Regions from separate parts of the Klebsiella sp. WOUb02 genome, predicted to be linked through region 3. Evidence: riboswitches for the same ligand, from Rfam matches in the RefSeq annotation. Region 3 holds a riboswitch; each other region holds the start of a gene.
The links. A riboswitch is a leader RNA that binds a small molecule or an ion and turns the genes downstream of it on or off. The one in region 3 is predicted to bind thiamine pyrophosphate.
Positions count from the first base shown of each region.

Region 1: another riboswitch for thiamine pyrophosphate. It lies ahead of thiM (hydroxyethylthiazole kinase); the one in region 3 lies ahead of ABOC21_RS12335 (TenA family protein).
Region 2: another riboswitch for thiamine pyrophosphate. It lies ahead of thiB (thiamine ABC transporter substrate binding subunit); the one in region 3 lies ahead of ABOC21_RS12335 (TenA family protein).

Region 1 covers NZ_CP170110.1:231,753-235,019, reverse strand. Annotated here, with positions in the region: gene thiD (bifunctional hydroxymethylpyrimidine kinase/phosphomethylpyrimidine kinase) at 1-460, opposite strand, end outside; gene thiM (hydroxyethylthiazole kinase) at 457-1,233, opposite strand; TPP riboswitch at 1,268-1,364, opposite strand; gene ABOC21_RS07785 (hydroxypyruvate isomerase family protein) at 1,581-2,366, opposite strand; gene otnK (3-oxo-tetronate kinase) at 2,377-3,267, opposite strand, start outside.
Region 2 covers NZ_CP170110.1:2,831,593-2,834,859, forward strand. Annotated here, with positions in the region: gene sgrR (HTH-type transcriptional regulator SgrR) at 1-1,082, shown strand, start outside; TPP riboswitch at 1,144-1,290, shown strand; gene thiB (thiamine ABC transporter substrate binding subunit) at 1,323-2,306, shown strand; gene thiP (thiamine/thiamine pyrophosphate ABC transporter permease ThiP) at 2,282-3,267, shown strand, end outside.
Region 3 covers NZ_CP170110.1:1,133,584-1,136,850, reverse strand. Annotated here, with positions in the region: gene ABOC21_RS12345 (ABC transporter permease) at 1-277, opposite strand, end outside; gene ABOC21_RS12340 (ABC transporter ATP-binding protein) at 274-1,002, opposite strand; gene ABOC21_RS12335 (TenA family protein) at 999-1,694, opposite strand; TPP riboswitch at 1,760-1,861, opposite strand; gene ABOC21_RS12330 (hypothetical protein) at 2,173-2,358, shown strand; partial or broken gene ABOC21_RS12325 (GGDEF domain-containing protein) at 2,325-2,672, shown strand; gene ABOC21_RS12320 (hypothetical protein) at 2,837-3,262, shown strand.

The DNA of each region.
Region 1 (3,267 bases), 900 kb from region 3:
TCTGCGCGTGGGGCGCATCCAGCAGCGCCGCGGCCTCCGGCAGGTTGGGCGTTATCAGCGAAACCTGCGGCAGCAGCCGGGTACGCAGCGTCGCGATCGCATCGGGAGAGAGCAGCGGGTCGCCGCTTTTCGCCAGCATCACCGTATCCAGCACCACGTTGGCGATCCGGTAGCGCGCCAGCCGCTCGGCCACGGCTTCGACAATATCCGTTTCCGCCAGCATGCCAATTTTGGTGGTATCGATGCGCACGTCGCTAAACACCGAGTCCAGCTGGGCGGCAACAAAATCAGGCTCGATGCGGTACACCGACTGTACGCCGCGGGTATTCTGCGCCACCAGCGCGGTGATCACCGAGCAGCCGTAGGCGCCGAGGGCGGAGAAGGTTTTCAGATCGGCCTGAATCCCCGCGCCGCCGCTGGGGTCGGTGCCGGCAATCGTTAAGGCGTTAATTCGCTTCATTGCTGCTCCTCCTCGTACAGCGCATCGAGGAACGCCGGGGTAAAGCTACCCGGGCCGCCCTGACGGGCCGCCAGCCCGCCCGCCAGCTTCATCAGGCCGCAGGCCGCCGCAACGTTTTCCAGCCGGTCGCCGGGCAGCGCCGTACTGGCGGCAACGACCGCAGAGAGGGCGCAGCCGGTGCCAACAACGCGGGTCATCAGGCGATCCCCGCCGCTGACGGCGCGCGTGCGCTGGCCGTCGGTGACGTAATCCACCTCGCCGGTCACCGCCACCACCGTGTTCAGCTGACGCGCCAGCGCCTGAGCGGCCGGCAGCGCCGCCGCCGCGGTATCGGTGGTATCGACCCCGCGCCCGCCGCCGCTCATTCCCGCGAGGGCCATAATCTCCGAGGCATTGCCGCGAATGGCCGCCGGCTGCAGGGTTAACAGGTCGCGACAGAATTCGCTGCGCAGGGTGAGCGCGCCGACCGCAACCGGGTCCAGCGCCCACGGCTTGCCGGCCTGCTGCGCGCTACGGACAGCCGCCCGCATGGCGTCGGCGCGGTCGACGGTTAAGGTGCCGACGTTAATCAGCAGCGCATCGGCAACGGCGGCAAACTGGCTGGCCTCCTGCGGGTCAATCACCATCGCGGGGGAAGCGCCAATCGCCAGCAGGACGTTGGCGGTGAACGTCTGCACCACGTCGTTGGTCATGCAGTGAATTAGGGGGGAGTGGCGGCGAAAAAGGTGTCGCAGATGCGCAATATGCGCGGGGTTCAGTGGCTCAGCTTGCATCGTTTGCTCCAGCCAGGCGATGAAGAAGCAACGACCTTGTGGTCTCTGACTTCCCTACGCTGGCATTATCCAGATCAGGTGGTACGGGTTTTTCTCAGCCTTCACAAAGAAGGGCACCCCGAGTCATTTACTCTAAAATCAAAAGATTGCGATTAATGCTCTTCATTAATCCCTGCTCAGGATAGTAATGCCAGCGGGAAGTCTTGTAAACGGTAAAAGCGCCCCCGGCGGGCGAGTGACAGCGGGTGTGAGCCGGCTAAATCTCCCCTTCTTAGACGAAAAGGCTCACCGCTGGACTGACCCCGCCCGCCAGACGTTTCTGTCTCATCGCGATGCAGCGGTTTTAGCTAAACCGGGATAACCAGACTCAATCCCGCTTCGGTACCCGCTTTAGGGCGATACTCACAGCCAATCCAGCCGGCGTACTGTAAGGTACGAAGTTCATTAAACAGGAAAGGCCAGTTGAGTTCCCCCTCGCCAGGCTCATTGCGGGAAGGCGACTCCGCCACCTGAACATGCTTAATCCACGGCATAAATTCACGCATCTTCGTCGTAACGTCCCCCTCACCGCGCTGGCAGTGATAGATATCAAATAGCAGCCCGACATTGGACACCCCCGCCTGCTGTATCACGTCCAGCGCCTGGGACTGCCGTTGCAGAAAAAAACCGGCAATATCATGCGGATTGATAGACTCCAGCACAATGTCGAGATGACGCCGCAACGCCTGTTCCGCCGCCCAGCGCAGGTTTTCAACAAACGTGTCGCGGGCTCGCTCCTGCGCCACTCCAGCCTGGCGGATCCCCGCCTGCAGATGGATCATGGCGCATTCGAGCCCTGCCGCATAATCCAGCGCCCGGTCAAAATCATTGCGAAATGCAGCGATGCTATCCGGATGGCAAGCCTGCCCGGAGGCTTTTACCGTGCCGGGCTCGCCGGCCGGCGTATTAAAGAGGATCTGTTTAAGGCCATGCTCATCCAGCAACGCTTTCAGTCGCGCGGCCGGAAATTCGTAAGGCGAGGCATATTCGACCGCCGTAAACCCGGATTTTGCCGCGGCATGAAAACGTTCTGTAAACGGTAACTCGGTGAACAGCCATTTCAAATTTGCGCTAAAGCGTAAATTGCTACTCATCCCGCCCTCCTCAGCCACGCAGCGTATTAATAGCCCTGGCAAAAAAATCCGCGCTGCCAAAGTTTCCGGATTTCAACGCCAGCGCGATCGGGCGTTCACCGGGCGCGACCAGCACCGGGACGCCGGTATCGATTTCGCGACCAATCATTAACGAGTCCAGATTCAGGGCGCTAACCACCGCTCCGGATGTCTCGCCGCCGCCGACAACCAGGCGGCGAATACCGCAGCTGACCAGTTCGCGAGCCGTTTCGCCAAACAGCGTTTCGAGCGTTGCCGAGACCTCTTCTCGCCCGTATGCCGCCTGAGCCCGGGCAACCTCCGCCTTATCACCGGAAGTGAAAACGAGCGGCGATTTACCCCGGTTATCCATCACAAATCTCACCAGGTCGTGCGAGCTTACGCTTCCGGCCATCGCGTCATCTACGGCCACCATCATGACCGGATGTCGTTTTGCATGTTCGGCGATTTGTCCGAGCGTGGTCGTCGAGCAGCTGCCCACCAGAATGGCCTCCGGCCCGTCGATATGCGGCACGCTTGCGGTACTCCCTTTCGCTTCGCCCTTGACAATAAAATGATGCGCCAGGCCAATGGCGATACCGGAACCACCGGTCAGCAGACGCTGCCCGGCGCAGGCCTTACCAATCGTAATAAGATCCTCGTCGCTCAAGGCATCAATAACGACCAGCTTTTCATGACGCGAAGCGCACAGATTCAGCGCTTCACGCAGCGCCACGCTTCCGCTGGACACCGTCTGCCACGCGATATGACCTATTGCGCAGGTCGTCTGCGCTTGCAGCACCCGCCGGATATCGGCATCGGTCATCGGCGTCAGAGGATGGTGCTCCATACCTGACTCGTTGAGTAAACGATCGCGGACAAACAGGTGCCCCTGGTACATCGT
Region 2 (3,267 bases), 1.7 Mb from region 3:
ACGGCCGCGAGCTGGAAATGGAGGATGTGATCTCCTCTTTGCAGCGCAGCAGCGCCCTGCCGCTCTACTCCCATATTGAGCGCATCATCTCGCCTACCGCCTGGACGCTGGATATCCATCTGACACAGCCGGACCGCTGGCTGCCGTGGCTGCTGGGCCAGGTTTCCGCGGTGATACTGCCGCGCGAATGGCAGTCGATGGAGAACTTCTCCGCGATGCCGATCGGCACCGGGCCCTATGCGGTGGCGCGCAATAACCAAAGCCAGCTAAAGATCCATGCCTTCGACGACTACTTCGGCTATCGGGCGTTAATTGATGAGGTCAACGTCTGGGTGCTGCCGGAGATTGGCGAAGAGTCGAACGGCGGCTTAACCCTGCAGGGCACCACGCAGAGCGAGAAAGCCGTCGAAAGTCGTCTGGAAGAAGGCTGCTACTACCTGCTGTTTGATTCCCGCAGCCCGCTTGGCGCCAATGCCGCCGTGCGCCAGTGGCTGAGCTATCTGTTCCAGCCGGCGAACCTGCTCTACCACGCGGGCGAACACTACCAGGGCAACTGGTTCCCGGCCTACGGCCTGCTGCCGCGCTGGCACCACGCGCGCAGCCAGGCCTGCGAGAAACCCGCGGGCCTGGAGTCGGTGACGCTGACCTATTACCAGGACCATATTGAGCACCGCGCGATCGGCGCCATTATGGCGACGCTGCTGGCCGAGCATCAGGTCAGGCTGGAGATTCGGGAGCTGGAGTACGCGGAGTGGCATCGCGGCGAGGTGGTCAGCGACATCTGGCTAAACAGCGCCAACTTTACCCTGCCGATAGACTTCTCCCTGTTCGCCTGGCTGTATGAAGTCCCGCTCATTCGCCACTGCATCCCGATTGACTGGCAGGAGGATGCCGGCCGCTGGCATGCGGGCGAGCTAAACCCGGCCACCTGGAGCCAGCAGCTGCTGGCCAATCAAACGATCGTACCGCTGATCCACCACTGGCTGATGATCCAGGGGCAGCGCAGCATGCGCGGCGTGAGAATGAATACCCTCGGCTGGTTTGATTTTAAATCGGCGTGGTTTGCGCCGCCGGAACCCTAGCGCCCTCCCCGGCGGACGCTTAAGCCCTTTCGGTCCGCTAACAAAATCATTACACTGGTCGCCGTTCTCAACGGGGTGCTAATAAACGTACGCGATATCATTCAGGCTGCATCAAGGCTGCCTGCAGGGTGAAGCGTATGGGCTGAGAAAATACCCGTCGAACCTGATCCGGATAACGCCGGCGAAGGGATTTGAGGCTCACTCAAAATCCTTTGCCACCCCTTTTTTGTGAGGTGCAAAGTGTTGAAAAAATTACTCCCGCTGCTGGTGCTGGTCGCCGCTCCCGCGTTGGCTAAGCCCGTTCTCACCGTTTATACCTACGACTCCTTTTCCGCGGACTGGGGCCCGGGCCCGGCCGTCAAAAAGGCGTTTGAAGCCGACTGCGGCTGCGAGCTGAAGTTCGTGGCGCTGGAAGATGGCGTCTCGCTGCTGAATCGTCTGCGCATGGAAGGCAAAAACAGCAAAGCCGACGTGGTGCTCGGACTGGACAACAACCTGCTGGAAGCGGCGGCGCAAAGCAAGCTGTTCGCCAAAAGCAACGTGCCAACCGACGCGCTCACCGTCCCCGGCGGCTGGAACAACGATACCTTCGTCCCCTTTGATTACGGCTATTTCGCCTTCGTCTACGATAAAAACAAGCTCAAGAACCCGCCCAAAAGCCTGAAAGAGCTGGTTGAGAGCGACCAGAAATGGCGGGTGATCTACGAAGATCCGCGCACCAGCACGCCGGGCCTCGGCCTGCTGCTGTGGATGCAGAAAGTGTACGGCGACAAATCCCCGCAGGCCTGGGAGAAGCTGGCGGCGAAAACCGTCACCGTGACCAAAGGCTGGAGCGAGGCCTACGGCCTGTTCCTGAAGGGGGAAAGCGATCTGGTGCTGAGCTATACCACCTCGCCGGCTTATCACATTATCGCAGAGAAAAAGGATAACTACGCGGCGGCCGGCTTCAGCGAAGGCCACTACCTGCAGGTCGAAGTGGCGGCCCGCACCGCGGCCAGCAGGCAGCCGGAGCTGGCGGAAAAATTCCTTAAGTTTATGGTCTCTCCCGGCTTCCAGAACGCTATCCCGACCGGCAACTGGATGTATCCGGTTACCCAGGCGACGCTCCCCGCCGACTTTGACACGCTGGTCAAACCGCAGACCACGCTGGAGTTCACTCCGCAGCAGGTCGCTGGCGAACGGCAGAACTGGATTAACGCATGGCAACGCGCCGTCAGCCGCTAGCTATCGGCTGGCTGCTGCCGGGCCTGGCCGCCGCCTTCGTGCTGGTCGCGGTGGCGCTGGCCGCCTTTCTGGCGCTCTGGAGCAGCGCGCCGGAGGCGGCCTGGCAGGCGATCGTTCGCGACAGCTATCTCTGGCACGTCGTCCGCTTCTCCTTCTGGCAGGCGTCTCTTTCGGCGCTGCTCTCGGTGGCGCCGGCTATTTTTCTCGCCCGCGCCCTTTACCGGCGCCGCTTTCCCGGCCGCACGCTGCTGCTGCGCCTGTGCGCGATGACGCTCATCCTGCCGGTGCTGGTGGCGGTATTCGGCATCCTCAGCGTTTACGGCCGTCAGGGCTGGCTGGCGGCGGCATTTAGCGCGCTGGGATGGCGGTGGGATTTCTCCCCTTACGGGCTGCAGGGAATTCTGCTGGCGCACGTCTTCTTCAATATGCCGATGGCGACCCGCCTGCTGCTGCAGGCGCTGGAGAATATACCCGGCGAACAGCGGCAGATGGCGGCCCAGCTTGGCATGCGCGGCTTGCACTTTTTCCGCTTCGTAGAGTGGCCGTGGCTGCGGCGGCAAATTCCGCCGGTGGCGGCGCTGATCTTTATGCTCTGTTTCGCCAGCTTTGCTACCGTCCTCTCCCTTGGCGGCGGCCCGCGGGCCACCACTATCGAACTGGCGATCTACCAGGCGCTGAGCTTTGATTACGATCCGGCCCGCGCGGCGATGCTGGCGCTGATCCAGATGGGCTGCTGCCTCGGGCTGGTGCTGCTCAGCCAGCGCCTGAGCAAGGCCGTGGCGATCGGCGTGACCCACGTTCGCGGCTGGCGCGACCCCGACGATCGCCTGCACAGCCGCCTCACCGACTGCGTGCTGATCGCGATCGCGCTGCTGCTGCTGCTGCCGCCGCTGCTGGCAGTCGTCATCGACGGCCTGAATAGCAATCTGCCGCGGGTGCTGGCCCAGCCTGCGCTATGGCA
Region 3 (3,267 bases):
GCACCAGCGGCATCAGCCAGCGCTGCAGCCGCGGCGAGATAATCATGCACAGCGCCAGCGCCACGCCGAGCAGGACTCCGAGCAGCAGTCCGCTGATAATTTCGCTTAGCGTCACCAGGGTATGCCAGCCGAGATACGCGCGGTTGAGCCACAGGGCGCCGGCGACCGCCGATGGCGAAGGCAGCAGAAAGGCGGGGATCCCGCTGCAGGTCACCAGCCACCAGACCAGCAGCAGGCCGCTAAACACCACCGCGCCGCGCAAGAGTTTGCCCCTCATCCGTCGGCCCTCATCAGCTGCTGCAGCAGCTCCGCCTGGCTGGCAAGCAGCGCGGGATCGTTCGCCGCCCGCGGCGGCAGGCCAGATAAATGGTGCGAATCGTCGATCCCGCCCGCGGACGGAGCGAGCACCAGCAGGCGGTGGCTCAGCCGACAGGCTTCCATCGGATCGTGGGTAATCAGCACCACGGTACGGTCGGCCAGCAGCTCCGCCGCCAGGGTTTGAATGCGCGTGCGGGTGATGGTGTCGAGGGCGGAAAAGGGCTCATCCATTAAGACCACGGGGCGGTCTTCATACAGCGTGCGGGCCAGCGCCGCGCGCTGGCGCATGCCGCCGGAGAGCGCCGCCGGGCGATCGTCGGCGCACTGCTCCAGCCCGACCTGACGCAGCAGGGTTGTCACGCGCGAACGGTCAACGCGCTCCCCGCGCAGGCGCGCGCCAAGGGCGACGTTATCGCGCACGCTCAGCCACGGGTAGAGCAGGTCCTTCTGGCCCATCCACGCCAGCCGTTTCGCCACGGGCAGTCCGTCGCTGGCGTACACCTGGCCGGACGTCGGCGCCGCGAGGCCGGCGATGATGCGCAGCAGGCTGGTTTTTCCCGCGCCGCTGGCCCCCAGCAGGGAGACCCACTGCCCGCCGGGGATATCGAACGATAAATCCGCAAAAATGACCCGCGAGCCGAAGCGCAAACCCAGCTCCCGGACGTGGATGGCCGGGGGCGTCACGCCGACGCCTCCGTTACCGCATTCAGCCCCATCTGCCAGAAGTTGGCCTCCAGGCGCGTGGCGGTGGTGAAGATGGTGCTCAGCTCAGCGAATCTCGACTCGCCGCCGCGCTGCTGCCAGAGGGTTTCCAGCAGGGCAATCGCCGCGTTGACGCCGTTGAGGTAGCCTTCGTCGCCATAGTTGCGGATCCACGAGGCGTAGGGGTTATCGTTCAGGCGGGTCTGCGGATTGTGCAGCAGCCCGAGCCCAATTTCTGCGTAACCGGCCACGCAGGGCATCAGCGCGGCCAGCAGATCCAGGGCGTCGCCGGAGTGGCCGATATCCAGTACGTAGCGCGTGTAGTTGACCGTCTCAGACGCCTCCGGCTCGGCGGCCATGGTCGCTTCATCCAGCCCCCAGCCGTCGCAGTAGCTGACGTGCAGCGGCAGCTCGCTGAGGATGGCGTTCATCGAGGCCGCCGCGGCGCGCATCTCCGGCAGCGTGCGCAGCTTGCTGACCAGCAGGGCATAGCTGCGGGCGAAGTGGATCAAAAACAGATAGTCCTGCGTCAGGTAGCGGCGGAATGCGCGTTCGGGCAGGGTGGCGTCAGCCAGCTGATGTAAAAAAGGATGGGCGACGTAGTGCTGCCAGTCGCGTCCCGCCTGCTGGCGCAGACGACCGTAGATGCCTTGAGTAAATGCGGGAAGAATCACAGGACCTCCTGATTAAGGGGAGATCCGGGCGTGCAGAAGTATGAACAGGCAATGGCGGAAAACTGGCAAAATTGCCGACCCGTCCCTTCGCTGGCATGACCCAGATCAGGTTCAAAGGGTTCGGCTTACGCCATCTCAGCCCTCACGGGACACCCCTCGGTAAGGCCATGTTATACGGCATTCACTTTTTGATTACAATCCCGGCTTCGGCTCATTGCGCCGGGGAGCGGGCGGGGTTTAGGTGACAACGTCACTAGCAGGTTGGCTAAAGAGTGAAGGGCGGGCAGGTGCGGGAAATTTTATCGCTGATTTTTGCCGGCTTGGACACCGTCTGCGATTTAAAAGAAGACTATAATAGCCACTTCTACGTCATCCCTTTGAACTCTCTAACTAATTTTCTTTGATTTTGCGCCAGCAGGCGATGAATGCACAGGCGGCTGGATGAGTGATTGACGATGTATGGCGGGTGGAGAGCTGCATGCTATTAAAAGAATTCACGATGTTCGACCTGTTAGCCACCCCCATCTGGGTGGTTCACCCTTTTAAAGAGCGCATTCTCTACGGTAATCGGGCCTCCAGAACCCTCAGCGGCGATATGTCGCTGGATGAGATGCGCAAAGGGACGTTCTCCACCTGCCCGGAAGTGAGCCTGCAGATTTACTGACAATTTCGCGGATCCTTGAGTCGACGGTGACGCATCAGGACAAAATATATCGCTGGGGCGGCGAGGAGTTTCTGCTATTTCTTCCCGAACGCTCTATTGAGATGGCGCTGCAAATGGCGGAGACCATTCGTCTCGCGGTCAGCGGCTATCAGCTGCCGGATCGCCCCGGCCCGGTTACCGTCAGCATTGGCGTCGCCGCGCGTCAGGATGACGAAGAGATCGACCAGCTGTTCAACCGCGTCGACAAGGCGCTGTATGCGGCGAAGAAAGAGGGGCGAAATCAGGTGAAGCTGCACCTGGTGGGTAAATATTGAGGCGCGGCGCAATGCCGCCCTGGCTGAGCGAGCGGCGCCGCGGTAAAAATTCACCGCGTAAATATAGTTACGCCGTTTTTTAAAATTCTTAGCAATATTTCTCCGGCTCATTCGTCTACCTCATCAGCAGTCACTATTCACGACAGTCATGAGGTAGCAACAAGATGAAAGATTTTGATATGCATGAAAACCGCCGTCACTACGGCTTTGGCCACCATCGGATGGGCAAACCGCTGATCGTTGGCATGGCGATCGTCGCGATACTTGGCCTGGTGGTGATGTCGCTGTGGAACGCGCTGCTGCCGGCCATTCTTGGGGTTAAAAGCATCGGCTTTTGGCAGGCTTTAGGTCTGCTGGCGCTATCGCGGATCCTCTTCGGCGGCCTCGGCTTCCGGCCGGGCATGTTCGGTATGGGGCGCGAGCGTCGCCGCATGCATGAACGCTGGATGCAGATGAATCCCGAGCAGCGCGAAGAGTTTATGCAGCGCTTTGGCCGCCGCGGCCATCGCGAGCACTGCGGCTGGCACGATCGCCGTAACGAACCCGCCCGGCCGGCAGACGATGCGTCTAAAACGACGCCGACCGAGTGAGCGAA